One region of the Peribacillus sp. FW305-BF15 genome, then DNA from elsewhere that is predicted to be linked to it. Evidence: riboswitches for the same ligand, from Rfam matches in the RefSeq annotation. Region 1 holds a riboswitch; each other region holds the start of a gene.
What was found. Region 1 has a riboswitch for thiamine pyrophosphate ahead of AC3WLU_RS15140 (ABC transporter substrate-binding protein). Riboswitches for the same ligand answer to the same signal wherever they lie in the genome.
Positions count from the first base shown of each region.

Region 2: it holds a riboswitch for thiamine pyrophosphate, as region 1 does, so the genes downstream of both, tenA (thiaminase II) here and AC3WLU_RS15140 (ABC transporter substrate-binding protein) in region 1, are expected to answer to the same signal.
Region 3: it holds a riboswitch for thiamine pyrophosphate, as region 1 does, so the genes downstream of both, thiC (phosphomethylpyrimidine synthase ThiC) here and AC3WLU_RS15140 (ABC transporter substrate-binding protein) in region 1, are expected to answer to the same signal.
Region 4: it holds a riboswitch for thiamine pyrophosphate, as region 1 does, so the genes downstream of both, tenA (thiaminase II) here and AC3WLU_RS15140 (ABC transporter substrate-binding protein) in region 1, are expected to answer to the same signal.

Region 1 covers NZ_JBYSYV010000013.1:1,864-9,384, forward strand. Annotated here, with positions in the region: gene mbcS (acyl-CoA synthetase MbcS) at 1-317, shown strand, start outside; gene AC3WLU_RS15125 (amidohydrolase) at 471-2,072, shown strand; gene rarD (EamA family transporter RarD) at 2,153-3,082, shown strand; gene AC3WLU_RS15135 (TGL-type protein-glutamine gamma-glutamyltransferase) at 3,175-4,002, opposite strand; TPP riboswitch at 4,315-4,424, shown strand; gene AC3WLU_RS15140 (ABC transporter substrate-binding protein) at 4,558-5,553, shown strand; gene AC3WLU_RS15145 (thiamine-binding protein) at 5,565-5,849, shown strand; gene AC3WLU_RS15150 (ABC transporter permease) at 5,846-6,628, shown strand; gene AC3WLU_RS15155 (ABC transporter ATP-binding protein) at 6,618-7,355, shown strand; gene AC3WLU_RS15160 (TatD family hydrolase) at 7,374-7,521, shown strand, end outside.
Region 2 covers NZ_JBYSYV010000010.1:10,693-18,213, forward strand. Annotated here, with positions in the region: gene AC3WLU_RS12195 (ABC transporter ATP-binding protein) at 1-1,650, shown strand, start outside; gene AC3WLU_RS12200 (DUF459 domain-containing protein) at 1,693-2,394, opposite strand; gene AC3WLU_RS12205 (GNAT family N-acetyltransferase) at 2,614-3,120, shown strand; gene AC3WLU_RS12210 (Spo0E family sporulation regulatory protein-aspartic acid phosphatase) at 3,178-3,375, opposite strand; gene AC3WLU_RS12215 (Fur-regulated basic protein FbpA) at 3,624-3,812, opposite strand; SAM riboswitch class I at 3,983-4,087, opposite strand; TPP riboswitch at 4,245-4,349, shown strand; gene tenA (thiaminase II) at 4,447-5,136, shown strand; gene thiW (energy coupling factor transporter S component ThiW) at 5,152-5,673, shown strand; gene thiD (bifunctional hydroxymethylpyrimidine kinase/phosphomethylpyrimidine kinase) at 5,642-6,448, shown strand; gene thiM (hydroxyethylthiazole kinase) at 6,445-7,260, shown strand; gene thiE (thiamine phosphate synthase) at 7,241-7,521, shown strand, end outside.
Region 3 covers NZ_JBYSYV010000014.1:104,041-111,561, forward strand. Annotated here, with positions in the region: gene AC3WLU_RS16260 (DUF3231 family protein) at 1-53, shown strand, start outside; gene AC3WLU_RS16265 (hypothetical protein) at 141-311, opposite strand; gene thiC (phosphomethylpyrimidine synthase ThiC) at 334-2,115, opposite strand; TPP riboswitch at 2,251-2,365, opposite strand; gene AC3WLU_RS16275 (HAD family hydrolase) at 2,482-3,270, opposite strand; gene AC3WLU_RS16280 (histidine phosphatase family protein) at 3,422-3,967, opposite strand; gene AC3WLU_RS16285 (hypothetical protein) at 4,204-4,656, opposite strand; gene AC3WLU_RS16290 (zinc-dependent alcohol dehydrogenase) at 4,982-6,121, opposite strand; gene AC3WLU_RS16295 (glycerophosphodiester phosphodiesterase) at 6,278-7,207, opposite strand.
Region 4 covers NZ_JBYSYV010000017.1:12,066-19,586, reverse strand. Annotated here, with positions in the region: gene AC3WLU_RS17980 (cobyric acid synthase) at 1-975, shown strand, start outside; gene AC3WLU_RS17975 (HU family DNA-binding protein) at 1,149-1,421, shown strand; gene AC3WLU_RS17970 (protein kinase domain-containing protein) at 2,493-3,221, opposite strand; TPP riboswitch at 3,959-4,090, shown strand; gene tenA (thiaminase II) at 4,227-4,910, shown strand; gene AC3WLU_RS17960 (ECF transporter S component) at 4,926-5,510, shown strand; gene AC3WLU_RS17955 (ABC transporter ATP-binding protein) at 5,523-6,986, shown strand; gene AC3WLU_RS17950 (energy-coupling factor transporter transmembrane component T family protein) at 6,987-7,521, shown strand, end outside.

The DNA.
Region 1 (7,521 bases):
GTTCGGGATATACGATCGGACCGTTTGAAGTGGAAGATGCACTCGTTAAGCACCCATATGTTAAAGAGTGTGCCGTAATAGCAAGTCCTGATGAAATAAGGGGAAATGTGGTCAAGGCGTATGTCGTCTTGATGGATGATATCGATCCGAACAGCCAGGACTTGATCAAGACGCTTCAATCGCACGTGAAAGAATTGACTGCTCCATATAAATATCCAAGGAAAATCGAATTTTTAGAAGAGCTTCCCAAAACGACATCAGGTAAAATCAAACGGGTGGATTTACGGAAAAGGGAAGAAGCACTCCTTAACAATTGATTGAAATGCATGAACGTCAGCCTTCAAGGCTGGCGTTTTTTTATTGACAGGGACTTGGGTAAAAGCATAAATATGGGAATTCGTGTTATGAGATGGTACACTTACTGCATATCTGCACAGTAACAATCATTTAATAAGGAGTGTAAAGCCGGAATGGGAACGTTATGGTTCAATGGGTCAATTTATACGATGGTTAAAGAAAATGATCAAGTGGAGGCAGTCTTCACTGATAAGGGGTTAATTGTTGATACCGGCAGCCTGGACCATTTGAAAAATGAACATGCCGGCAATATTTCCAGGGAAATCGACTTAAAAGGACAAACGATGCTGCCGGGATTAGTGGATAGTCACCTTCATTTGGTCGGACATGGTGAAAGACTGCTTCGTCTAGACCTCTCTTTGATGGATAGCAGGGAGTCGATCATGAAATCCTTGAAGGAAAAGTGCTTAAAGACCCCGGCCGGAAAGTGGATCGTTGCCGAAGGGTGGAATGAAAATGAATGGCCGAGGCCTGAATTGATATTACGGGATGAGCTTGACGCGATATCGGCAGATCATCCCATCGTATTGAAAAGGGTCTGCCGTCATGCCTTGGTGGTCAATTCCCGGGCCCTTTTGGAAGCGGATATTAAAGAAGATATAAAAGAACCTTCAGGCGGGGTGATCTGCCGTTATCCTGACGGACGTTTAAATGGATTATTTAAAGAAAGCCAGGCGCAGAACCTTATTTTAGACAGCCTTCCCGGCATTGATCAAGAGTATATCGAAAACGCGCTCACAGAGGCCATAGAAGACGCATATAAGCTAGGTTTGACTGGCGGTCATACCGAGGACCTCCATTACTACAATGGCTTCATGCCGACATATCAGGCGTTTAAATCGGTAATCGAGGACCGGGAAATGGCCTTTCGCGCCAACTTGCTCGTCCATCACGAAGCGTTAGAAGAAATGCTGGCAGCAGGCGGCGGCTATCAGAAAGGTACTCGATATATCAAATTCGACAGCATGAAGATCTTTACCGACGGCTCCTTAGGCGGACGCACAGCCCTGTTGAGCGAACCTTATGTAGATCAAAAGAATACGAATGGAGTCGCGATATTCACTGAAAACGAGCTTCAGGAATGGGTGAAAAAAGCAAGGGCTGCCGGAATGCCGATTGCTGTCCATGCGATTGGCGATCTCGCTTTTGAATACGTATTGAATGCAATTGAAGCCCTCCCCCCGAAAAAGGGACAGAGGGACCGGCTCATCCATGCACAGATTGTACGGCCGGAGCTTTTGGAGCGGGCGGCAAAGCTGCCGGTAATCTTTGATATTCAACCGGGGTTCGTTCCGTCCGATTTTCCGTGGGTGGAAGAAAAGGTATCAGCCAATCTATTGGAATCCTCCTATGCCTGGAGAACCTATTTGAACATGGGCATCATTTGTGCGGGAGGGTCGGATGCACCCATTGAACCATTAAATCCGATTTTGGGCATTCATGCCGCTGTCACAAGGATGAAAATCAACAGTGAGGACCGTACCGTATATGGTTTGTCTGAAAGGCTTTCCGTTTTCGAGGCTTTCGCATTGTATACCAAAGGGAGTGCTGCAGCAATCGGCGAGGAAAAACGCCGCGGTGTGATCAATAAAGGGTACGATGCCGATTTTACCGTGTTTAATCTGGATGTCTTTGCTGTTGCACCGGATGATCTCCTGAAAGCTGAGGCGGTCATGACGGTCATCGATGACAAAATCATGTATGATAAAAATTAACAGTTGCAAAAAAAGAAATGGAAATACAAAATTGTTAGATGGAATTAGATAAAGGAATGTAAATGGAAAGAAGGCTTGTTATGAAAGTGGATCAACAAAAAGAAGGGGCGATTTATGCAGCCCTTTCTTACATGATGTGGGGAGTTGTGCCGGTTTACTGGAAGTTCCTTCAGGGAGTCGGTGCAATAGAAATTTTAGCTCAGAGGGTATTATGGTCTTTCGTGTTCATGCTGGTTTTATTGATGTTCATGAAAAAATGGCAGGCGTTTCTAGATTATGTCAAAAACATAATGGGCAATCCGAAACTCTTTACGGCATTACTAACGGCGTCACTGCTTGTTACAGCCAATTGGGGAGTGTTCATATGGGCCGTTAACTCAGGACGGATCCTCGACACGAGCCTTGGATATTATATCAATCCGCTCGTCAGTGTACTATTGGGAGTGATAGTCTTAAAAGAAAAATTGAGCGGGGCCCAAATCATTTCATTCCTGCTTGCAGGAATCGGAGTCTTGATCCTTGGCATTCATTTCGGCACGATCCCGTGGATCTCTCTTGTTTTGGCCATGACCTTTGGATTATACGGTCTGGCAAAAAAAATGATCAAGGCCGAATCGGCAATCGGGCTGACGCTCGAAACGATGATGGTAACGCCTCTGGCCCTAGGTTACCTGATTTACTTGATGAACAGGTCGGAAATGCAATTCTTTACAGACGGGAGCACAAGCTTGCTGTTGGTGGGCGGCGGGATTGCCACGGCATTGCCTCTTTTATATTTTGCAAAAGGGGCCGAGAAGATCCCGTTATCGATGCTAGGCATTTTTCAGTATATCGCTCCGACCTTATCTTTATTGATCGGGGTATTCGTCTATCATGAAAGTTTCACCAAAGCACATCTTTTAGCCTTTTTGTTCATATGGTCAGCCTTGGCTGTTTATACACTATCCATAACGAAATGGGGGCAGGCAAGTGCCCGCAGGTTCAAAGGCAAAGGGAATATTGGTGCTTGAATAGAAAAAATGCTTGGGGAATTTTCTGCCCAAGCATTTTTTTATGTCGATATTCAATAAAACGGATTTATGGCATAGGCGAAATGCCAGGGTCATGAAAGGTATATCTTCGAACCTATTTCAGAAACAATACAATTGGAAAGGCTGGCAGGACTGTTATCGGGCTTGGCACGGGGGTTATTTAGTTGGAATTGTCTATAGAAGGAACTATCCAGGGAAATGATATGCGTTGTCAGAAATGCTGATATGGTGGCGAATGGCTTTCTATTGCTATTTAATTCATCGATGATTCCCTGTGCAGTGGTAATCCCGATCCCGTGGCCATAAAAGAGGTTATTCCCTAATAATATGGCATTTTCACCTTGCCATTCAGGGGTTGCCAAGTCGTGATCAGGGTTTTTGAAGTAAACGCAATCACCTGGTAAATAATCCCTTCCTTGATGAATAATGAGAGCCATATTCTGTGGAGGGCGAAAGTCATATAAAAATAGGTCTGAAAAAAGATGGTCGAAATTCCTAGGGCCGATCAAATCCAAAATCGCCTTTAAAAAAGTGACGACCATTGCTGTACCGCATTCGAAGGCATAAAGCCCTCCATTCATGAAAATGTCAACGAGCGCAGCATGAGGGAGAATCCCTGGCTGAAGGGTAAAGGTGCCATCCTTTGAAAGGTGCCAATAACGTTGATTGGATTGAGACTCCTCAAGTGTGGAAAAATCCGGACCGCTTTTATCCAACGCAATAGCTGCCTCTATGACTCGGTTCCTCAGCTGTATCTCGAAATTAAAATCCCCAAAGTTCCGGTATTCAAAAACGTTAGAATCTTCCGCCAAGCATTGAAGAGTTTCAAGCGATTTGGCAGAGGCTGTACCTGGTTGGATTTGACTGACATCTAACCATTTGTGATTAATCTTTATCATGACATATCCACCTTTTGCTTATGAAATTAAGGGTTTAATAAAACAAGTAAACAAAAATGTCTACATGTAATGCTCATTATATGAATGCTTGAAAAGAAATGACTATTTGGAACGTGTCCGCCGCCGTTGCAGCCAAGAGATATTGGAATGGAAAGAGGCAGAATTATTTTCCTTTCAATGATTTTCGTTCCAAAAGATATTTGCAAGATATCCTGAAGTGCCAGGAATACCTTTCCAATTAGAGAGAAGAAGCAAATTAGTATTCCTTTTTCCCCATGAATTGATATAATGAGAGAGAAAAGTTCATATGTGCGAGAAATGTAGGGGGGCCAGTACTGCTGGCTGAGATTGCATCCATTAGATGCTGACTCTTTGAACCTGATCTGGGTGATGCCAGCGGAGGGAACATATTATGACTGATTTTCTGTTTTGTATGTTAACGTCCGAATTCATCTTCGGGCGTTTTTTGCTTTTTTATCCAGTATTTGAATAGCCCTGGAGCCCTTTTATGGTTCCGGCATATGAATCTTATAAGATGTGTAGGAGGATAATGACTTGAATAAATTCTTACCACTGTTAACTTCGTTCTTCCTTTTAGCTGGATGCGGAGCAGGCGGAACTAATGAAAAAGAAGAAGCATCTAAAAATGAAAAATTAAAGAAGGTATCGGTCGTGCTCGATTGGACACCGAATACAAACCATACAGGATTGTATGTAGCCAAGGAAAAAGGTTATTTTAAAGAACAAGGTCTTGATGTGGAAATTATCATGCCAGGTGAAGCTGGAGCTGATAAGCTTGTCGCTTCAGGGAAATCTGAATTTGGCGTGAGCTATCAAGAGGGCATAACGCAGGCCCGCGTACAGGGTGTGCCGATTGTTTCGGTAGCTGCCGTCATCCAGCATAATACTTCGGGATTCGCTTCCCCTGAGGCTAAGGACATTACGACTCCCAAGGATTTTGAAGGGAAAACGTATGGTGGCTGGGGATCTCCGGTTGAAAAGGCCATTATTGATTCACTCATGAAAAAGGAAAATGCGGATGTAAATAAAGTGGACATAGTCAATACAGGAGACATGGATTTTTTCACTTCGGTTAAAAGGGATATAGATTTTGCCTGGATTTATTATGGTTGGACAGGCATTGAGGCTGAGTTGCGAAATGAAAAGCTTAATATGGTGTACTTAACCGAATACTCTGATAAGCTTGATTACTATACGCCTGTTTTGACTACAAATGAAAAGATGATAAAAGAAGATCCCGAGACTGTTAAAGCATTCGTCCATGCAGCTTCGAAAGGGTACCAGTTTGCGATTAAGAATCCTGATGATGCAGCAGATATGTTAATTGAGTCTGCACCGGATCTTGATCCAAAACTAGTGAAGAAAAGCCAGGAGTGGCTTGCAGCCAAGTATCAGGATGATGCTCCGCGATGGGGTGAACAAAAGCTTGAAATTTGGAAGAATTACAGTGAGTGGATGACTGAAAATAAGCTTCTTGAAGGTGATTTCGATCCTGAAAAGGCATTTACCAATGAATTTTTACCAAAATAGGAGGAAATACAATGGCCAATTCATTAATTAGTATACAAATTATTCCTAAAGGGGAAAATGTCATCCCTATGGTCGATGAAGCAATCAAGATCATTGAAGAATCAGGTGTCAAGTATGAGGTTCACCCGCTTGAAACGACAATGGAGGGGGAGCTTTCCGAGCTTTTTGCCGTGATAGAAAAAATGAATGTAAGAATGATTGAAATAGGATCGCCGAATGTCATTTCCCAAGTGAAAATATTATATCAGCCTAGCGGGATTACGATGGATACGTTAACGGAGAAATATCGGGCATGATCGGAAGGGGAATTTGGAAGAAGGGGGCTCCCTTCTTTCTTTTATTATTGTTGCTGATAGTATGGGAGTCAGTGACAGTCTTATTGAAAGTTGAAGAATGGCTGCTTCCCGCTCCATCGGCCATTTTCATTGAAGGAATTGAGTCGTCCCGCAATCTTTACGGACACCTTATATCCACAACCGAGCTTGCGTTGTCAGGTTTTTTTATTGGAAGCTGCATCGGCTTATTGATCGCGGCAATCCTGCACCTATTTCCAGGTGTGAAGGAAGCGGTTTATCCTCTGCTCATACTATCACAAAATATACCTATCATTGTTTTGGCGCCGCTTTTGGTGATCTGGTTTGGCTTTGGCATGCTGCCTAAGTTAATCGTGATTTCACTTGTATGTTTTTTTCCGGTTGCGGTCGCATCATTGGACGGTTTTCGCCAGACACCATACGAGCTTAAGCATTATTTCAAGATGATGGGAGCGGGGAAAAACCAGTTATTTTGGAAGCTGGAACTTCCTCACTCGATCCCGTTCATTTTCTCCGGCCTGAAAATTTCGGCTACCTATAGTGTAATGGGTGCGGTTATTTCGGAATGGCTTGGGGCAAAATCGGGGATTGGTGTTTATATGACTCTCGCTTCTTCAGCGTTCAGGACAGATCGGGTGTTTGTAGCCATTTTCATCATTATGGGAATGAGCCTGATTTTTTTTGGAATCATCACTTTCCTGGAGAAATACTTGGTTTCTTGGAAGAGAAAGGAGGGCGAAAAGGGTGAAGCTGGAAATTAAAGACGTCTCCTATTCTTTCGATGGTAAGCAGAATATATTGGAGAATATGAATTTCCAAGTGAATGATGGGGAATTCGTTACGATCCTTGGGCCATCGGGAAGCGGTAAAAGTACATTGTTCCACTTGATCGGCGGGATTTTGAAGCCTGATCATGGCATCATTTCATTGGATGGTAAAAAGATAAATGGCTTAAAGGGACATATCAGCTATATGCCTCAGCAGCCTTCCCTTTTACCTTGGAGAACGGTATTGGAAAATGTTTTGCTTGGAAGTGAACTTGCTGGGACCAGAGATAAAGAAAAGGCAAAAAACCTTTTGATGAAAGCTGGTTTAGAAGAATACGATAAAGCATATCCCCATGAATTATCTGGAGGCATGAAGCAAAGGGCGGCATTCATTCGGAGTATCTTAAGTCCACAGGACTTGATGTGCCTGGACGAACCCTTTTCTGCCTTGGATGAACTGACTAGATTGCAAATGCAACAATGGCTGTTGTCTGTTTGGGAAGAAAATCGGAGGTCGGTGCTTTTTGTCACTCACAGCATAGATGAAGCGGTTTTCCTATCAGATAGAATTTATGTGTTATCAGCAAAACCGGCTGCTGTCATCAAAGAAGTGAAAGTTCCATTTTCAAGGCCAAGAAGAGAAGAACAGCTTCTTAGTGATGAATTTATTCATTTGAAGAGAGAATTATATGCAGCACTCAAGCCAACTTTCACTACTTAAGTAAGGAGGCGATATCATTTGAGAATCATCGACAGCCATATCCATTTGGATAAGTATGATATTGTTAAGCGGAAGCAGATCCTGAAAGACATGGAAAAGGTTCAGTTGGAATCCTTGCTCACTGTTTCAATGAATTTGGCTTCTTCGATTAACAATTATCAGCTTT
Region 2 (7,521 bases), on a different contig from region 1:
TCCATCCCCCAATTGACACAGTTTACGATTGATAAAATCATTCCCGAAAAAAGATATGACTCGTTGATCTGGATTGGTGCAGGAATTCTTTGTGCTGCAATCTTATTGGCTATACTGAACTACTTTAACAGCTATATCGTTTCCAAGGTCGGTCAAAAGGCCATCATGGATATACGCAATAGCATGTATGAACATATTCAAACACTGGATATGAAATTCTTTGATAAAAACCGGACTGGTGACTTAATGTCGCGGTTGACCAATGATGTCAATTTACTGCAGCAGCTCATCTCTTCGAGCATGCTTCAGGTTTTGACTGACACGGTGACCTTCATTGCCGTAGCGGTATATATGCTTTTCATTAACTGGAAGCTTACCATTGTCCTTCTTATTACATTCCCTTTCATGTTCTATATCACAAGGGTATTCGGGAAACGCATCAGGATGTCATTTAGGTCTGTACAAAGTTCCGCAGGAGATGTCAGCAACCAGTTACAGGATTCGATTTCAGGAATGCGGCTCATTCAATCTTTTACAAATGAAGAATTCGAATCAAGGCGGTTTGCGGAGCGTAATCAGGAAAATATGACTGCAAACCTTAAGTCCGTTCGGCTGCGTTCCATGTTCGGGCCGATTATTGATTTATTGAACAATATCGGTCTTGTAGCAGTCATTGTGTTCGGTGCTTGGCAAGTGATGGAAGGTGAATTCACAATAGGATTAATCGTGGCCTTTCTCGCCTATTTGAGGTTACTGCAGAGTCCCGTTCGCAACTTTAGCCGGGTAATCAGCATTGTCCAGCAATCAGCCGCCGCCTTTGAGCGGATAACTGAAATATTGGAAACCAAACCTGAAATAAGTGACAAGGGAAATGCCATTGAACTCCATGCCATAAAAAAGAAAATTGAGTTTAAAAGTGTTGATTTTGCTTATGATGAGACTGTTCCTGTTCTCGGCAATCTAAACCTGACCATGAAAGCTGGTCAAGTAACCGCTTTGGTCGGCTCCTCCGGCGCAGGAAAATCGACCATCACGAACCTACTGATCCGATTTTATGATCCGCAAAATGGAACGATTAAAATGGATGGACATAATATCAAAGATGTGTCACTGAAGTCATTACGGGGACAAATGGGAATTGTTTCTCAGGATATCATTCTATTCAATGGTTCCATCCGTGATAACATCGTGTATGGCAAACTTAATGCTACAGATTATGAAATCATCGAATCCGCCAAAGCGGCAAATGCTCATGACTTTATCTGTGCCTTTCCTGATGGTTATGATTCTCAGATTGGAGAGCGTGGAGTCAAGCTTTCAGGCGGACAAAAACAGCGCATTGCCATTGCCAGGGCACTTTTGAAAAATCCGCAAATCATCATTCTTGATGAAGCAACGGCGGCCTTGGATACAGAATCTGAACATTTGATCCAGCAAGCCTTGTCACGTTTAATGAAAAAACGGACTTCAATAGTCATTGCACATCGTTTATCGACCATTCATGATGCCGATCAAATCATCGTTCTGGAAAAAGGGCAGGTTCTTGAAAAAGGAACACATGACCAGTTAATGCTAAACAACGGCCGATACAAGCAGCTCCATGACTTACAGTTCCCTCAACTAAGCGATTTCAAATACCTAGCAACTTAGCAGGCAAACATGCACAGAAAGCCTTTCAGTGCATGTTTGGTTTCATTTGAAATCATAACTTTCCAAAACCCGATTCGCAATGAGCTGATACCCTTTTTCATTCGGATGTAACTTATCACTGAAATACTTTGTTTTCTTTTCATCTTCAAAAAGATCATTTGTAGGAATGAATAACATCCTTTCATCTTTATCCGCTAATCCCTTTATTGACTCGTTATAATCGCGAATGTGCTTTTCAAGTTTTTGATTGTCTTTAATTGGGTTATAAAGTCCTATTACCAGAATATCCGCTTTATCGTTTGCCTCTATCAGTGTTGATGTAATCTTTTTCAGATGGTTGATATATTCCCGTTTACCCTCATTGATTTTTCGGTCACTTATTTTCTCCAAGTTCCCGCCATTACTATTGATCAAGTCATTCGTTCCAATAAAAACAATGAAAGTATCGGCTTCATCAAGTTTCGTTTTAATTCGGTAATCATCTAGCTGTTTCATCACCCCATCCGTTTCCTGGCCTTTAATACCGTAATTCCAAAAACTCACTTTTTGCTCCGATTGGGGATTATTCAATTCATCTTCAAGGCCATCTATATATCCTTCCCCGTCCTTATCCCCTTTTCCATAGGTTAATGAATCTCCAAAAGCCATGACCCTTTGCACATCTTCCGACTCCGAGGCCTGAAATTCATATGCAGCAAAACATATAACCAGTACGATAATCAATATACCTGCCAATTTTTTCATTTGGTTCTCCTCTTGTCTTTTTACTAGAAGTATTTAATCTTTTTCATACCCAAAAAATCTGCAGTACTAACATAAAAAAGAATTGTCAGATAAAGAATAAAGAGTGTATGATAATATAAAACTTTCAATGGATTGGGTTTCATTCAACGTCCCTAAAACCAAAAACGGGATTACCCTTCATTCTGGAGATTGAATAAATGATAGTTAGGAGTTTAAATCATGGAAGAACACATAGAGTTTAGAGAGGCAGAACTATCTGATCTACCCAGAATTGTTGAAATATATAATTCGACAATTGCTTCAAGGATGGTCACGGCAGATACGGAACCTGTATCCGTCCAATCGAGGGTTAAATGGTTTGAGGAACATCATTCAGAAAGTAGACCGCTATATATCATTACTATAGAAGGGAAAACCGCTGGATGGATGAGCTTTCAATCCTTTTATGGCCGACCGGCATATAATTCCACTGCCGAAATCAGCATTTACATTGATGATTATTTCCGGGGAAAAGGAATTGGACAAATTTCGATTCGAAAGGCAATTGAATTGAGTCCAAAATTAGGTGTTAAGACTTTATTGGGTTTCATTTTCGCCCATAATACACCAAGCCTTAAGCTTTTTTCTAAATTCGGGTTTGAAGAATGGGCACATTTACCTCAAGTTGCCGAGATGGATGGCATTGAGCGGGATTTGATCATTCTAGGTAAACGTGTCGATATTTAAATATAATTCTTCAGAGCTATTGCCTTGAGCAGTAGCTTTTTCAGATTAATACAGGTTTTAAAAATACCTATATGCTTCTTGAAGGGAAAAATATTCAGAATCTCTTTTACTTGCTAACGCATTCAATAGCGTATCCAATTCTTGGCTAGCTTGTACAGTCTGCAGACTTGTTAAGCCGTAAATCGCTCCCAACTTTATCATTTCCTGTCTCTTCTCTTCTACTTTTTCTATAGTTACCTTACGGCAAGGCATCATAGCCACCTCCCATTTATTCAATATTTTTACACTTTCATCATAATGAAATCACTAGTTAAAATCAACTATTTTCCAGAAATTAAATGTGTTATTTTATAGGTCAAATGTGACAAAACACCTATTTTATTATTTAATTATGTATAATTTGTGTCGTTTTCTTATAAACGCAAAAAAGCATCCACTAGTGTAGACTGCGAATGCTTACATCATATCCCTTATCCAAAAATCCAAATATTGTATTCCGATTACTATGTCATCCATTCAGAAGGTGACTCGTTATTAGGTCTATTTATAACAATCTTATATTCATCTTCAAGTACTTTTAATGGGGCATCATAAAGGTGCCTTTCATCAGAGGTTTTGTATACTCCATTGGCCAATAGCTCTTCAATGAGTTTTGCCTTCCTCTGTTCAATCCTCTTAAATAATTCTGCCATGTAAATGGCTCCTTTCCGTCCTAGTGCCTGCTTCTAGTTAGCTAAACTTTATCAACTTGTTTGATTTCACCAAATTATATATACCTTTTCTAGTATGTCACTAAACGTTATTTCCCAAAAATAAAAGCCCCTTCTAATTTAAGAAGAGGCTGACAGTGTCCGTTCGGCTCTTCTTATCTTCCAAGCATATGCTTGTTGGATTTAGCACAGTTCCCTAAACGGGTCCGCTGCCGAGGTTTCATAGGGCCAAGTCCCTCCACCTCTCTGGATAAGAATTCAATATATAATGATGTAGAAATGATTCTATCCTAATAATCTTCAAAAGTCAATTACCTGGTTCTCCCTTTTTTCCTGGACATAAAGTGATTCCTCTTTCAAATACGGGTTGCATTTTCTTGTCTTTCTGATATGATGTCAGTAATTACATACAATTCACACCACTAGGGGAGTCTTTTTTAAGACTGAGATGGAATTAGTTCCGGACCCTTTGAACCTGAACCGGCTCATACCGGCGGAGGGAAGTGGATGATATCGTCCATTTCACAGACTATATCCATCTACCCCGTTCCGTATTCAGGAACGGGGTTTTTTATTTAACAAAGGCAAAGGGAGCCATTCTATAGGAGGATGAACAATGGAGAATACAAAATTAGAAACATTCAGTGATAGACTGCATGCACGGGCAAAAGAGATTTGGAAAAGGAATCATTCACATCCCTTTGTCCAGGCAATTGGAAACGGCACACTTCCTGAAAAGAAATTTGCCTATTACCTGAAGCAGGACTATGTCTATCTCATGGATTATTCCAAGCTCTTTGCTTTAGGTGTCATCAAAGCCCATAACATCGGAACCATGGCAAAATTTGCGAGCATTTTAAATGAAACCCTTCAAGTGGAAATGGATATTCATCGGCATTATGCTTCCGAATTCGGGATCAGCTCCAAGGAATTGGAAAATACAGAACCTACTCCAACCACTCTAGCCTATACAGGTTACATGCTAAATGCAGCTCAGCATGGGACTTTGGCAGACTTGATCGCCTGTCTCCTGCCCTGCGCTTGGGATTATTACGAAATCGGTTTGCTATTAAAAGAACAAAATGGAGCAGCACTGGAAAACAATCGCTACGCAGATTGGATAAGGTCCTATTCATCTCCTGAATTCGGGGAAGCACACAAGTGGCTGATCGCTTTGTTGGAAGAATTGACGGAAGGCATGCCTGAAAAGGAACTTCTTAGATTAGAAAAGCACTTTTTGGTTACTTCCCGATATGAATATTTATTCTGGGACATGGTTCAAAATGAGCAGGATTGGCCTCTGTAGGTGGTTGACATGAGGATGAACCCTATCAAGAAACTGACATTGACTGCCATGATCACGGCTTTAACGACGCTTACCAGTTCATTTATTTTCATCCCTGCAGGATTTGCAAAAATCTTTCCTATTCAACATCTGGCAAATGTCCTGACGGCGGTTCTATTGGGGCCTGCATATGCGGTGACACAAGCTTTTTTAGTTTCCATCATTAGAAACATGATTGGTACCGGTTCAATTTTCGCCTTTCCCGGCAGCATGATTGGTGCACTTTTGGCCGCCATCCTTTACCGAAAAACACAAAGCTTAAAATTCGCCTGTTTAGGGGAAGTGATCGGGACCGGCTTTCTCGGTTCCCTGGCCTGTTATCCGCTTGCAACCCTCCTATTGGGAGAAAAAGCTGCTCTTTTTGGTTTTTTACCGGCTTTTATGTTCAGTTCATTCGCAGGTGCGATTTTAGCTTTCATATTACTTAAAATATTGCTAAAAAATACTTATATGAAGGGGTTTTTTTATGAAAACAGCATTAACGATCGCAGGCTCTGATTCAGGGGGCGGTGCTGGAATACAAGCGGATTTAAAAACATTTTCTGCACATGGTGTATTTGGAATGTCTGCCATCACAGCCGTAACCGCCCAAAACACAATGGAAGTCCGTTCTGTACAGCCCATTGAAACTGCTATCATATCGGATCAAATTGCAGCTATCTTTGAAGATATTCCTGTCGATGCAGTAAAAATAGGCATGCTTGGATCAAAAGAAACCGTGGAAACGGTCGCTGCGTCCCTTAAAACCTTCATGCCTGCCATCATTATCCTTGACCCTGTCATGATTTCCAAAAGCGGCCACCATTTGCTCGACGAAAAGGCCGTCTCTGCCTTAAAAATGGAATTGCTTCCGCTTGCAAATCTTGTAACACCCAATGTACCAGAAGCGGAAGTACTTACTGGCTTCCCGATTCGGACGAAACAAGATTTCTACAGGGCATGCATTTCGATACAAGAAATGGGTTCCAAAGCCGTTTTACTTAAAGGCGGCCATGCAGCAGGAAATCCAAATGATCTTTTTTATGATGGGACTGACTTCCACTGGATCAAGGGAGAGCGCATTCATACAAAAAACACTCATGGTACGGGCTGTACCCTATCATCCGCCATTACATCTAACCTGGCAAATGGACTGCCATTGCAAGTGTCGATCGAACAAGCCAAGACCTATATTTCCGAAGCGATACTCAATAGCTTTTCAATCGGTAAAGGTCATGGACCTGTCCATCATTTTCATTCATATTCAAAAAAAGAAAGGAGTGACTTATTATGAAGGTTTCTTCAGCCGATTTATTTATGAAGGTAAGAGAAAGGAAACCACTCGTTCACCAAATCACCAACTTTGTTACGGTCAATGACTGTGCAAATGCCACCCTTGCCATCGGAGGTTCACCAGTAATGACATCGAGCCCAAGAGAAGTGGCGGATATGGTCAAATTAGCAGATGCATTGGTCCTGAATTTCGGTACGATCGATGATAAGGCCTTGGAAGCAATGGAGATTGCCGGTAAAACGGCAAATGTCCTGGACATCCCGGTCATTTTGGACCCGGTGGGCGTTGGTGCCACCTCCTATCGTACAGAGCAAGTCAAAGAGCTCCTAAGTAAGGTTACTTTCCAAATCATTCGCGGAAATGCGAGTGAAATCCTGTCATTGATGGGTGGGGATACCGTTACTCGCGGGGTGGATTCGGGGGAACTTGCGATTAGCAATGCAGAGCTGGCTTCACGAGCGGCAAATGAATTGAATAGCATCATCGTGGTCAGCGGAGCTAAGGATGCGGTCAGCGATGGAAAACATACGTCCATCATCGATAACGGGAACCTCCTTTTAACTAATGTTACAGGTACCGGTTGCATGTCCACTGCTCTTATCGGAACTTTTTCCGGAGTCACCGATGATTTCTATTCTGCAGCAATTGCCGGTATCTCAACAATGAGCATTTCAGGGGAACTAGCAGCCGCAACCCTTCAAAAGGATGAAGGAACAGGTACTTTCCGTGTGCGATTAATCGATGCCATATCAAGAATGGATAAGGAAATCTGGATGCATGAGGTGAAAATAAGTGAAGAAGTCCCAAATTGATTTAAGCCTGTATTTAGTTACGGAAGAGTCCATAGCAATAGAAGAATTGACCAAAATCATTGCACAATCGGTTTCAGGAGGAGTCTCGATCGTACAACTTAGAGAGAAAAACAATTCCTCCCTCTCCTTTTATGAAAAAGCATCTGCATTAAAACAGTTATTGAATGAGCTTTCCATTCCCCTTATCATCAATGACCGGGTGGATATAGCACTTGCGGTTGGAGCGGACGGAATTCATATTGGGCAAGATGACCTTCCACT
Region 3 (7,521 bases), on a different contig from region 1:
AAAAAGGATGGCTTGTCCCTCCTCCCCTTCATATCAATAAAACAAGTATGTAAATAGTAATGATAGATCCCCTTAATCATGTTTTGTAATCGAATCAACATGATTAAGGGATTCATTCCAAAAGGACGATTAAGGAATCATTACCATTGAAGACTTTCGATCAAGTGGCACTTTGTACATTGTTGACTATAATCATTTTTCACAAATTCATGGTTGCAATTCTCCCGAAAAATATTCAGCTCCCTTTTCAGCTGCTCCAATTGAGTTTCCAACTGTTTCATTTCAACTTTTATCTGGATTACCCGATTCATCGAATTCTCCCTCTCGTCGGAATCATTGATAGATTTCCCCATCCGTTTTCCTAAATTCATTCGCTTTTTCTTTAAGCCCTTCATCAATTACCGACTCAAAGCCCAGACCCTTTTCCTTCGCCAAATCACGGATGTCCTGAGAGATTCTCATACTGCAGAATTTCGGTCCGCACATTGAACAGAAATGGGCTGTTTTGGCACCTTCTGCCGGAAGAGTTTCATCGTGATATTCAACCGCCCTTTCAGGATCAAGGGAAAGATTGAATTGATCTCTCCAACGAAATTCGAATCTAGCCTTCGAAAGGGCATCATCCCGTTTTCTTGCCTGCGGATGGCCTTTTGCAAGATCAGCTGCGTGTGCTGCAATTTTATAAGTAATGACCCCTACCCGAACATCCTCTTTATTCGGAAGTCCCAAATGCTCTTTCGGTGTCACATAGCAAAGCATGGCCGTTCCAAACCATCCAATCATGGCAGCACCAATCGCAGAAGTGATATGGTCGTATCCAGGAGCTATGTCCGTCGTCAATGGTCCCAGGGTATAGAATGGTGCTTCTTGACAGACTTCCAGCTGTTTATCCATATTTTCTTTAATCAAATGCATCGGTACGTGACCGGGTCCCTCCACCATGACTTGAACATCGTGCTTCCAAGCAATCTTCGTCAATTCCCCAAGTGTTTCCAATTCCGCAAATTGTGCCTCATCGTTTGCATCTGCAATGGATCCCGGACGGAGACCGTCACCTAATGAGAAAGAAACATCATACGTCTTCATGATTTCACAAATCTCTTCAAAGTGTGTATAGAGAAAGCTTTCTTGGTGGTGGGCCAAGCACCATTGTGCCATGATGGAGCCTCCCCGGGAAACAATACCCGTAACTCGCTTTGCTGTCATTGGGATGTATCGCAAAAGCACACCAGCGTGTATGGTGAAGTAATCGACACCTTGCTCAGCCTGCTCGATTAAAGTATCCCGGAATACTTCCCAATTTAAATCTTCCGCGACCCCATTCACTTTTTCCAATGCTTGATATATCGGAACCGTCCCAACAGGCACAGGTGAATTCCTGATAATCCATTCCCGCGTCGTGTGAATATTCTTTCCTGTGGAAAGATCCATTATGTTGTCTGCACCCCATCGTGTAGCCCAAGTCATTTTCTCCACTTCAGCTTCGATCGATGAACTGACAGCTGAATTTCCAATATTCGCATTTATTTTCACGTGAAAATTACGTCCGATGATCATGGGCTCACTTTCAGGATGGTTAATATTTGCCGGAATGATTGCCCGCCCGCTAGCTACCTCTTCCCTTACAAACTCAGGGGCTACATTTTCCCTGATCGAAATGAACTCCATTTCTGGAGTAATGATCCCTTTGCGGGCATAATGGAGCTGGGTTACGTTTTTCCCTTTCACCGCACGCAATGGTTTTCTTTTCAATCCCGGAAAAACTTCGGCATTGGATTGTGACTCCACTTTTCTATATCCGTTATCTTCCGGCTTTATTTCACGCCCTTCATACTCTTCAACATCTTCCCGTTCCAGAACCCAGCTGCGTCTAATCGGGGCAAGGCCTTTATGAATATCAATCGGATATTCTGAATCCGTATAGAAGCCGCTTGTATCATATACACGTAAAGGCGGATTCTCCTCTTCTCCGAATGCCCCTGTCGTCGGACTTAGCTCAATTTCACGCATAGGTACTTTAATATCGGGTCTAGATCCCTCAACATACACTTTTTTACTCCCGGCAAAACTGGACATAATTGAAACGTTCATGTCATTTACTGAATTACTCTTCATGATTTCATTTCTCCTTTTTAAGTTCATTTAAAAAGGACAAAATCCAATCCATTTCGCACGAAAAAGCCAGGTCTCATATTTAAGACCCGGCTAACGTTAGTATGACTACAGAAATGACCAGTTGAAAGGTCATCGTTAAGTAGATTCTAACTTCCCCACGCTGGTATGAACCAGATCAGGTCCTGAGGGTTAAGAAGCTTAAGCGCTTCTCTCTCAGCCCAACTTTTATTGGACACCCCTAGTCTGAATAATTTAATTGATTACAGGGTAACTATATCTCACCCTTTTCATTCTGTAAATAATTTAAAAGACCTAGTATTTTCTCTGCAATCATCTAAAATTTGTTATTTGGAGGAGGACCGCCAATTAATTCCCCAGGCTCCCAAGGATAGGAAAAAGCTCCTCTAAATGCGTGATTTCGTAGGTTGGAATCACTTCATTCCGTTCCTTATCATGGCGATTTATCCAAACCGACTTTATGCCTACCCGTGATGCTCCAAGGATATCGGTCATTAAATTATCGCCGACCATCAATACTTCATCCTTATCTAGCTCCATGATTTCCAAAGCATGCTCAAAAATGGAGGCATCAGGTTTACCTCGTCCAAATGCGCCTGAAATCACGATTTGGTCGAAATAAGGAACCAGTTCAGGCGTTATTTCAAGTTTGGTATTTTGCAGCTCAGGAGATCCGTTCGTAAGCAATAGCAATTTGTACTTTCCTTTTAATTCATCCAGAACACGGAATGTTTCTTCATAGATAAATGGCTTTTTGCGTCTTTCGGCCGGGAAACGTTCTGCCAGTTCAAGCCCAAATTCCGGGTCATCGATCCCTAATGCCTTCAAGCCCCTCGTCCACGCTTCTTTCCGATAAGCCGGTACAATCCCGGCCATCTTCCGGAATTCATCATGATCATCCCGAAAATTCCCCCATAGTCCCTCAAATGGGTTGATTCCGATCATTTGAGTGAATGCATATGTATCGTAAGAAGAATAAAGATCACGCGCTTCCTTCCGCACCGCTTCTTCAAACTCTTCGACATTCAGACCATATTTCTCCTTGGCAACTTCGCATGTGGCCACAAAAGCCTCTTTTACACTTTTCTGATCCCATAGTAATGTATCATCTAAATCAAAAAAAACTGCCTTCAGCAAAATGTCCACCCCTCTTTCCCCAATATTGAATTCGTAAAAATTACACTATTACAATAATAAACCACAACCAATAAAAAAAGAATAACTATTCGGAAAATGCATGTCTCTTTCTTCGCAAAATGGCTTACCTTTTCCGGTGGGAACCATATATTCATTTCCCTTTTCCGCTTTCAAATACATACAATTTTCCATTTCTAGCAATCTTGAACTTTGGACCGGTGAACCCCCGTCGGATCAGCTCTTTCCTCATATATACCATGAGGGCGGCATGACTCACGATCAGAACACTCCTTTCCCCCTTTGCAAAGACTTCATCCAATACTTTATTGATTCTTTGCTCAGCAAACTTAATTTCCGCCCTTGTCTGCTTGTTGATCACCGAGCAGCAGCGAATCCAGATGGCCCAAAGGATGAACGGCAGCTTAATCCTTCCTCTCAGAGGGGGAGAAGGTATTTCCCGCAGCTCCTCCATCCGATGAACCGTGCCTGGAAAGATGTGTTCCGCTGTCTTGACGGCTCTCGACATATCACTGCAATAACATTCCTGCCATTCCTCCACGCCAAATAAAGTCGTTCCATAAATAATATCCGCTGCATCATAGTCCACAAACCATTGCTTCATATCATCCGCCGTCACAGCTTTCCCAATAGGAAATTCATGTGCCACCTTAAAATGCCGTACCAAACCAATTTTCATATATTCTCCTTTTTATCTTTTAAAATATTCGTTTCTATTTCTTATAAAAGCCCTTAACAATATATTAACCTATGTAAAGCAATATAATAAATGCAAGTTGAAACCATTAACTGAGCGCCCCTTGTGTATGGTTAAAGGTTCTCACAGATTGTGTCACTGCAAGAATTTGATTATCATAAGGAAAAATATTATGGCCATATGTAAAAAAGAGAAAGCATATCGCCTTCTCCTTTCGTTTAATCTATGAATTGGAGTTCTGTTATCGTACATCTTTTCCTGAATTTATATTTCCCGCTCAAATCACTGAATTGATAATCATTTAGGGATTTCCCCAGTTGTCCCTTTAGTTTATCCGCCGTGATGGATTCCTCAACTGTCTCTTTCCAATTTTCATTTCCCATTATCTCTTCGAACGGAATGGTAGTCAGGACTTCATCATATATCTGGATGCTTTGATCGATGCCGAAGCTGCCATAGATACTGCCATTTTCATCGGCAAAGATATGCTCCGATTCCAATTCTTCCACCAATACTTCCAGATATCCCTTTGCCTTAACAGGCTTGATGGCAATCTCCGCTTCTGCCTTTACAGGTCCCAACCTTTTATCGATGATCTCTATCGTCAATTTAACGTGAACGGGCGGATAACCAAACCCTTCACTAAGTTCTGCTGCCGAGTTATATACCATCTGAACATCCTCCTTTTGTCACTATCATTATATAATATAAATACTCCATTTCATTACCAAAAACCCTTATTCAAGTTCACTTGGCATATTCTCCTTCATCAATTGAAGGGTCAGTCGTCACATTTCCGGATTCCCCTGAAACGCATCCACCCATTATAGTAAAAAAAATCAGTGTAAACCTGATTTCTTCGGTTCAAAGGCATAACTATCATTCATATTTCAAACCTCTTTTATACTTTTTTCCATAATACACCATTAACTATTTATGAACATAACCAAAAAGTCCAATGCAACTCCATGCATTGGACTTTTTATGAGCTTCAGATTACGGCTTTAGCACCACTTTAATACATTCATCTTCATGATCGTTAAAGATTTGATAAGCCTCACTCGCTTTTTCGAGAGGGACTTTATGGGATATGATTTCCGTGGGGTCGAACTTTCCAGCCGTGATTTCATCAAAAAGCTTTGGCATGTAGTGAATGACTGGTGCTTGTCCCATTTTCAGGTTAATGTTCCGCTCAAATATATTGCCTAATGGGAACATATTATATTTCGAACCGTATACGCCAGTCAGTTGAATCGTGCCGAATTTACGTACGGCGTTAAGGGCAATCTCGATCGCACTTAACGTTCCACCCTGAAGTTTCAGCTTTTGCTCAATCGCCTCTATCGTCGATTTCTTCCCATCCATTCCCACACAATCTATAACTACATCGGCCCCGCCTGAAGTGATTTCCTTAATGTAGCTGCCCATATCGTTATATTCATCGAAGTTATACGCCTCTACCTTATTCATCCGTTTAGCCTTATTGAGTCTATAAGGTAGATTGTCGATGGCAATGACTCTTTTTGCTCCTTTCATCCAAGCGAACTTCTGAGCCATCAAGCCAATCGGTCCACAGCCCAATATCGCTACCGTATCATCTTTATTGACGCCAGCGTTCTCTACACTCCAATATGCGGTTGGCAGCACATCGGACATGAACAAAAGCGACTCATCTTCTAGTTCGCATGACTCTGGGATGACAAACGGCATGAAGTTTCCATATGGTACCCTTAAATATTCTGCCTGCCCGCCTGGATAGTTCCCATATCGTTCCGTAAAACCAAAGTACCCGCCTGTATCCACCGCTTCATTAGGGTTGGAATTATCACATTGACTCTCCATATCATGTTCACAATAATAACAGTGCCCGCAAGAAATGTTGAAAGGCAGGACAACCCTGTCTCCTTTTTTCACCTTTGTCACTTCCGGACCCACTTCTTCGACGATGCCCATCGGTTCATGGCCAATGACATAATCTTTATGCGTCGGCAAAGCACCCTGATATATATGGAGGTCGGACCCGCATATAGCTGTTGAAGTAACCCGGACGATGATATCATCCTTTTCCTGAAGTTTCGGATCTTCAACTTGTTTTACCTGTATATCTTTTGCTCCTTGAAAAGTTACAGCCTTCATAATCAACCTCCTAAAATTTTCTTGATTTATTTTATATACCCGTCCGAAAGACTACTAAGCCTATGGACATCTAATTTCCCCAAGAATTAATCGCCCATTAGCTGCACCTGGATACAAAAAAAAGCTCCGGAAACCGGAACTCACATTTGAAACCATTTATTTAGTAACTTTATTTCCATTATCTTTGTGCTTATACTCACTTAGTACCTCGTTGAACACATCGGGATAATTCGTAAACAGCCCCGTTGCACCCCACTCAAGCGCCTTTTTCATATCGGCTCTTTCATTTACTGTATATGGATGGAATTGGAGGTCATGGTTTCGAACCATCTTCACATATTGTCCGTCAACTTTACTGAAGTTCGGGCCAACGCCAACTGCATATTCCTTTATGGATTCCAATTCTTCATCGGAAATGGTTGCTTGGGTCTTGTATGAAAAAAGTTGCACAAGAGGTAACTTTGGATTCAAGTCATGAACCTTCATAAGGCTTTCTTTACTGAACGATTGTATTAATACATTGTTTGTACGGCCCTTCGAATCCACCATTTTATATTCTTCCAGAACCTGCAGAAGTTCTTCTTCCATCCCTGGATACACATCAGGGGACTTTGTTTCGATATAGTAATTGGCCTTCTTTCCAAACTTCTTAAAGACTTCTTCAAGAGTAGGGACCTTTAACCCTTCATATCCCTCTTTTGCCAATTGTGGATATTTTTCATTGAACCAAGTACCGGCATCCAGTTTCTTGATTTCTGCCAGCGTTAAATCCTTCACAAGTCCAGTACCATTCGTTGTACGATCCACTTTTTCATCATGCATTGCTACCAATCTACCATCCTTGGTCATTTGAAGATCGATTTCTATGTAGTCGCCTTTCATTTGTTCTCCCATTTGATAAGCGGGAATGGTATGTTCAGGTGCATAACCAGAAGCTCCCCTATGTGCGACATTCACAATTTTCTTCTCATGAATAGATGAATTGGAATGATTTCCATTTGCAGCGGAGGCCCCCATTGAAGTAGCCTGCAATATAAAGGCCGCGCTCATCATACAAAAACCGAATTTCTTTAGATTCGTTTTCATTTCCCTCTCTCCCTCCTATTATTACCATTATTTTAAAAGGGGAATGTGAATCTACAGCGAATATAATGTAAAGAAATAATATAGTAGTTAAAATGGTTAAAATAACCTATCAAAAACAGGGCATTCACGCAGTTCGTTCTACCCAACCAAAAAGTTGAATGAAAACTTTATTGTTTGATTGATGATAAGAAGCCTCCTAAAAGCCTCTTTTTCTAAAAAAATATAAAATGTTTCTTGGCATGTACATATTGAAATAGTAGAAAAAAACGATCGTCCAAATGATTATAACTAAATATTTCCAAACCCTCCGCATT
Region 4 (7,521 bases), on a different contig from region 1:
GCCTTATTGGATCAAGAAGAACGAGATAGTGTAAAGGGGATTATCATCAATAAATTTCGTGGCATGCGTGAATTGTTGGACGATGGCATTGAATGGGTGGAAAAGGAAACCGGGATTCCGGTCCTCGGGGTGCTGCCCTATCTAGACGTGAATATTGAAGCGGAAGATTCACTTGCCCTCTCTTCCTTACGTTTTAAAAAACCTAAAAAGGCTGAGTTTCCGATCGATGTAGCCGTCCTGAGATTTCCGCGGATCTCCAATTTTACAGATGTGGATCCTTTTTTCGATGAACCCGGAGTAGGTGTCCGACTTGTTAGCAGTGTCCATGAGTTAGGTAATCCCGATCTGCTAATTTTGCCGGGTACAAAAAACACGATGGAAGATTTAGAGTGGTTGAAACGTATGGGATTTGATCGGGCCATCGATGAACGGCGGAAACAAGGAACGATGATCTTCGGCATATGCGGCGGTTTTCAAATGCTAGGGACTAAACTTTTCGATCCTGATGCTATCGAGGGTGATGGTGAGAACGCAGAAGGGCTTTCGCTTCTTCCGGTGGAAACCGTCTTTCAAGCAGAAAAGAAGACGGTACAAATGGAAGGTGTCCTTTCTGCTGGGATAATGGAAAGTCAAATGAATCTTAACGGTTTCGAAATACATTTAGGCAGAACGACATTGAAGTCACAAGTAAGGCCCTTTCTATTATTGAAGGATGGAAGAGAGGATGGAGCCATTTCCAATGACAACCAAGTTATGGGAACATATCTCCATGGAATATTCCATAATCGCTTGTTCACTAGATTACTGGTTAACCAAATTCGACGGAACAAGGGGTTGGATGAAGTGAAGGAAAACGTTCAAAGCGACTCGGAGCGCAGGGAGGAAGCGTATAACCTCTTGGCTTCCCATCTGGAAGAAAACATTGATATGGATACCATCTATCAATGGCTGCAGCTCGAAACTGCAGAAAGTTGAACAAGAGTCAGACCGTGCTTAGTATGTTGATCAAGGCCCTTTTATCTACAAGAAAGATCAATTTTGAGCTGCAATTCCTTTTATTTAGCCATAATAAGTGACAGAGGCATACAAGATATGTTATGTTGTCTTCTCTACATATTTTATACAAAATAAAAGGATGAGGTGTTCATATGAATAAAACAGAATTAGTGAGCAGTGTTGCTGCACAAGCTGAACTGACAAAAGACGAAGCAAAAAAAGTAGTGGATGCATTGTTTGAAACAATCACGGCTACACTTGCTAAAGATGAAAAAATCCAATTAGTTGGTTTTGGTACATTTGAAGTGCGTGACCGTGCTGCCCGTACAGGAAGAAACCCGCAAACTGGCGAAGAAATACAAATTGCAGCTAGTAAAGTACCTGCTTTTAAAGCAGGTAAGGAATTAAAAGAAGCTGTAAAATAAAAGGCGAACGAAGAAAAAAACCTGGCGATGAAATATGCGCCAGGTTTCAGTTTGTAGACAAAAGGGGTTCGGAATAAAAAAATTCTGAACCCCTTTTGAAATTCCCTTTGAATTTTCGCCTAAAGTTAAGAGATTGCGGCCCTACGAGCCCACATGTTAGGCCATTTTTGTACCTCCCCATGTCCAATTGACCATCTTCTTTAAATTAATGGCAGCTCCCATTTTACGAACCAAATGGTTCGGTGGCACCAGGTGATCTAAAGTAATCATTTCAAGTTGATCTCGCTGAATAGAATCATGTTTAGAAAGCAGCCTCATCACCTCAAGTTTTAATAATTCTATTTTAAAACAAAAATGACTCCAGGCAAAAGTGTTCTATCTAAAAGGTAAGACAAAGTTGATTGGAGCGGGTGTTCGAGACTCCTGCGGGAAAAGCGCGTCTAGGGGAGACCCCGCAGGCGAAAGCCGAGGGCCGACCGCCCGCGGAAAGCGAGTGCCCTACGTTCCAATCAACGTCCAAATTGTACAAGCCATAAAAATAGACAAACTCGATTTTCATCGAGTTTGTCTACAGTCTGAAACCTGGCGATGAAATATGCGCCAGGTTTTTTTTACTGACTGATTCGGAAACAGATAATATATACCGAATGTGACTCAGAAATGGAAAAGATAAAAAGTCGACTTTGTCATCTATTCGTATATTGTAAGAGCCATTTGGAGTTTAATAAATTGAAGGGATCAGGGCGTTCCCATGACCAACAATGAAAAAAGCCGAATCCATGAAGCAGTAATGGACTGTAACACAAATGAAAAAAAATTATAGTACTTATTAATAAGGTTTATACTGTGACTATGTTAGGCTAAATGAATAACAGGCTTTAAAACCAAAATAAAAGAGGTGAAAGAAATGCTGAAGAAAATAATGAAAAAAATCAAACAGCTTTCCCAAGGCAGCAGTGAGCGAAGACATGGGCATTATCGCCGAGGCAGCAGCAGCAGCAGCCGGGGGTACAAAAGGTATCCCATGAGTGGAAGTGACCGCTACAAGAGAAAAGGGCGGGGCAGCAGCAGCTAATTCCAATTCTTTGACTTCAATACAGCCTTCAGGTCCATTGAGATTTCTTTAATATCTGAGTAAGGTTCTTGGATGCTTAATAACCTTTTCAGTAAATGTACGGTTTCTTTTTCTAACGAAAGCTCTTCTGTCCAAGGAAGTGCTTTTTTACTTTTGGAAGCGTACGTCGTATAAAGTACATATAGAAGTATTTCCCCCAAGTCGTAAAAATCCTGCCTTTTCAGCTGCAAAATGGATTCTTTAGCGAGGTTGTCCGAATTGATCATCTTGGACAAACCAAAGTCTATCAAAATGGGCTGATGGTTCTTAAGTAGAATATTCGGTATACGTAAATCTTGATGGAAAATGTCATGCTCATGTAGATAACATACTAAATCGACCAGCTTATCCAGAAAATATAGAGACTCTTTCTCATTGAACGTTAATTGATTCGAGAAAATATGGTCTTCTAAATTATTCCCTTCTATGAAATCCATCACAAAATAAACATTTCCATCTTGCGAAAATTTCTCGTGAAATTTAGGGATATTTCTGTGGTTTAACATTCGTAATATGGAAATTTCATTTTCAAACTGTTTCAGCTCTTTTTTGCTGCGGCGTTTACTTTTCCGGAGCTGTTTGATCACTATATTTTTATTCATTTTCAAATCATTGCAACGATAAACAATACCGTAGCTTCCTGTTCCGATTACAGCTTTTACCTCGTAGCGGTAATTCAAAACCACTCCTTTTTTTAAAGGTATATCCACAAAAAATTGGTATAACTTTCTAAATGTACGCAAAATTGAAACTTTCCTCACCACTTTCATCTATTCAAGTCAAGAACAAAAAAAGGCCGTTATTAATTAAGCTTGAACATGGATAGTTTAACACTGATTTTTGATAATGCGGTAATGAAAGTCATTTCTTCGGGGCGATCTTTTGATAGTTCACAATTAAAAATAAACTTTTCCTATAATTTCACATTATGAAATTATATGGTTTTTAAAAATATTAAGTTTACTATAATGAATTCATAATAAAAGAGTAGGAGGTGGATGGGCGCGAGTTGAGAAGTTGCTTTGGGAAATCCCTAACCGGCGTCACAATAGTGAGCTGGTTTGATGGAAAGTTCAAAAGGGGATTACTGTGAATTCATCAAATTCAAGAGTAAAATTGCAAAACTCACGAGTGAACTGCTGAATTCACGAGTCAAGTGGCCAATTCACGAGTAAAACAGCAGAATTCACGAGTAAACCGGCAAAATTCACGAGTAAAACAGTAGAATTCACGAGTAAACCGGTAAAACTCACCAGTAAAACTACTAACTGAGCTCCCTTTGATCAAATTCTTTGAAGGCTACGGGAAATGAGGGTATGGAAGATTGAAAGTTTAGTAACCCTAAATCAAGAAAACTTTTCTAATACGTTTGACAATTGGATTTATCGTGTTAATATAAAGGCAAATGAATTTAATATACAATTTGTACCACTAGGGGTGCTTTATAGGTAAAAGTTGATTTTTTACCCACAAAAGCTGAGATTGAAGTATGACTTTAAGACCCTTAGAACCTGATCTGGTTTATACCAGCGTAGGGAAGTGGGGTCTGGAACTATACATTTCTGTATTATTTCAAGTACAACCACTTTCTTTACGTTTAAGAAAGTGGTTTTTTGTTTGCAAAAAAAGGGGTGATAAGTGTTTTTTTTCTGTAACGTTCAATGAAAAAATACAATTTGGAGGTAATGGACATGAAGTTTTCAGAGGAAATCCGTAAGGAAGTTAATCACATTTGGGAAGCTAGTTTTAATCATCCGTTTGTAGCAGGAATAGGAGATGGCACATTGCCATTGGAGTGTTTCCGTTTTTATGTCATGCAAGATGCCTATTATTTATCTCATTTTGCTAGAGTTCAAGCCTTAGGGGCAGTCAAAGCTACAGATTTACATACAACAAGCAGGCTTGCCGGCCATGCACAAGGAACATATGAAGCGGAGTTGAAGCTTCATGAGAATTTTTCCGAGAGATTAGGCATCACAAAAGAAGAACGGGAAGATTTCAAGCCTGCCCCGACTGCCTATGCTTATACTTCCCATATGTATCGTGCGGCTTATTCGGGACATTTAGGAGATGTTATTGCAGCTATCTTGCCGTGTTACTGGCTGTATTATGAGATAGGTGAAAAGCTGCAAGGGTGCATGCCCGAAGAGCCGATTTATCAAGAATGGATAGCGGCTTACGGAGGAGAGTGGTTCCGCACTTTGGTGGAAGAACAAATTGCGAGGCTGGATGAGATTGCTGAAAAAGTAACTGAAGAAGATAAGGCGAGAATGAAAGAACATTTTATTCTCAGCAGCCAATATGAATACTCATTTTGGGAAATGGCTTATCGTTTAGAGACATGGCCCGTTCATAAGGAAACATTAGAAGTATAAAAGGAGAATGAAACAATGAAAAAAGGATTGAAATTAACGGATATATTAGTCACGATCGTGATTGCGGTAGCATTTGGAATCGTTTATATCCTTTGGGGTTCGATTTATTATTCCGTTAAACCATTAGGATTACATCTGGATCAACTTATTTATGGAATGTGGTTTATAGCTGGCCCCGTCGCCTTCTTAATTTTACGGAAACCGGGTGTGGCACTTTTGGCGGAGATAGCTGCAGCTTCCGGGGAGTTCTTCCTTGGTTCACCATGGGGGCTGACTGTACTGTTATATGGGGTGGTCCAAGGTTTGTTCGCGGAACTGGTGTTCATGACTTTCAAATATAAAAAATTCAATATGCAGGTGGCCGTTTTAGCTGCGATAGCTTCCTGCCTGGCATCAGTTATCATGGATTTTGCATACGGGGAAATAGGTGCGCTTTCAACTTGGAATCTATCGTTATTCATGATAGCGAGGTTTGTGGGTTCCATATTCTTTGCAGGTGTGACAGCTTATTATCTAGTTAAAGTCCTGGAAGCAACAGGAGTAACAAATCTTGTGCGTCCGGTTTCCAATAAAGATTATGCAGAACTGGATCAAAAGTAGAGGTTGAGGGCCATGGAACCAATCGTTTCTGTTGAAAAGTTAAGAATGAAATTTCCCGGTGATGAATCTTTGATATTCAAGGACCTATCACTATCGTTTGATCAAGGAGAAAAAGTGCTATTGTTGGGACCATCAGGATGTGGTAAGTCCACTCTGTTGCAAGTGTTAAGCGGATTGATTCCGAATTCCATCGAAGTCCCGATGAAAGCGGAGGAATTGAAATGCCCTTCTTCATGGGGATATGTTTTTCAAGATCCTGATAGCCAGTTTTGCATGCCATTTGCCGATGAGGAAATTGCCTTTGTCCTTGAGAATCTTTCCGTCCCTAAAGAAGAAATGAAAGAGAAAATTGAAAATCAAATCCGTAATGTAGGATTGAACCTAGGGCATACAAGTATAGAAACATTATCAGGCGGGATGAAACAGCGTCTGGCAATCGCTTCAGTATTGGCCCTTGAACCAGAAGTGCTATTTTTAGATGAACCGACAGCCATGCTTGATCCGGAAGGAACGAAAGAAATCTGGGACTTGTTGAAGGAAGTCGGAAAAGACAAAACGGTTATTATCGTCGAACATAAAATTGACCATGTTTTAGAATTCATCGAACGAATCGTGCTTTTAAACGATGACGGTCAAATCATAGCTGATGGTCCAAGAGACACCATTATTTCCCTATATAAAAATGAAATGAGAGAACATGGAATTTGGTTCCCTGGTGTTTGGGATGAATATATACAGAAGTATGCACCCACTAGGGAACACCAATTTACAGATGGTTTACCTCTTCTGGATGTGCAAGGATTTAGCGGTTTTCGGAATAAAGAGGAAAAAATACACGTTGAAGGGCTGAAGGTCCATTCAGGAGAATGGATTGTGATCAGGGGAGAAAATGGTGCGGGCAAGAGTACACTTTTGCATGCATTGATGCAGTTCATAAAAACGAAAGGTACGTATGAATTATTGGGGAACGCCATTAAAATGGTGAAAAATCCAACGGATCATATGACGTTTGTCTTTCAAAATCCTGAGTTTCAGTTCGTTGCAAATACTGTATATGAAGAGATTGCTTATTCATTGCGTATTGATAAAAGGCCGCAACAAGAAATAGATGAGAGAGTCCGCTCATTGCTTAAAGTGTTCCGCCTTGAGGCACATCGGGATAAACATCCGTTTCAATTATCAATGGGTCAAAAGCGTCGCTTAAGCGTAGCAGCATCAATCGTAATCGACAAAAAAATCATTCTCCTGGATGAGCCGACATTTGGTCAAGATTCGAAAAATACCTTTGCATTATTGGAATGGTTCGAGGAATATCGAAGGCGCGGTATAACCGTGATCATGGTAACTCATGACGAACATATTTCAAAAAACTTTGCAACCAGGATCTGGACGGTTAAGGGCGGAAACGTAATAAGTGATAAAAACATCGCGCAAGCCGGTTTTGTCGAGACCAAAGTTAAAAGGAGTGTCATGTAGATGAATGTTTCAAACGCAGAAACATGGCTCCATGGAATTAATCCAAGCCTTAAACTTGGTGTACTGATTGTATTATGCATCGTGGCGTTATTCATTCATGACCTGAATTATATGATGAACATCACCATTGGCGTATTGATATTATTTTTGTTTTTTACCGGGCATTCGATAAAACGCATCCTGCTTTTGTCGATTCCCTTTTGTTTCATTTTTATATCCACCTCTTCCGCAATGATATTATTCGGGCAAGGTGAGACGCTTTGGTTTGAGTGGGGCCTCATATCGATTTCGGAAGAAAGTTTCATGAGGGGATTACTGGTAGGCTTTCGAGCTTTGTTCTTTGCGGCCCTTGGTTTAACTTTTTCCTTAACGACGAGACCAGTGAACTTGTTTTATTCGTTAATGCAGCAAGTTAAGCTTAAACCGAAATATGCCTATAGTTTCATGGCGGCATTAAGGCTGATTCCCATTATGATGGAGGAGTTCCAAACGATACGAAACGCGATGAAGGTACGCGGTTTCGAAAGAGGAAAAG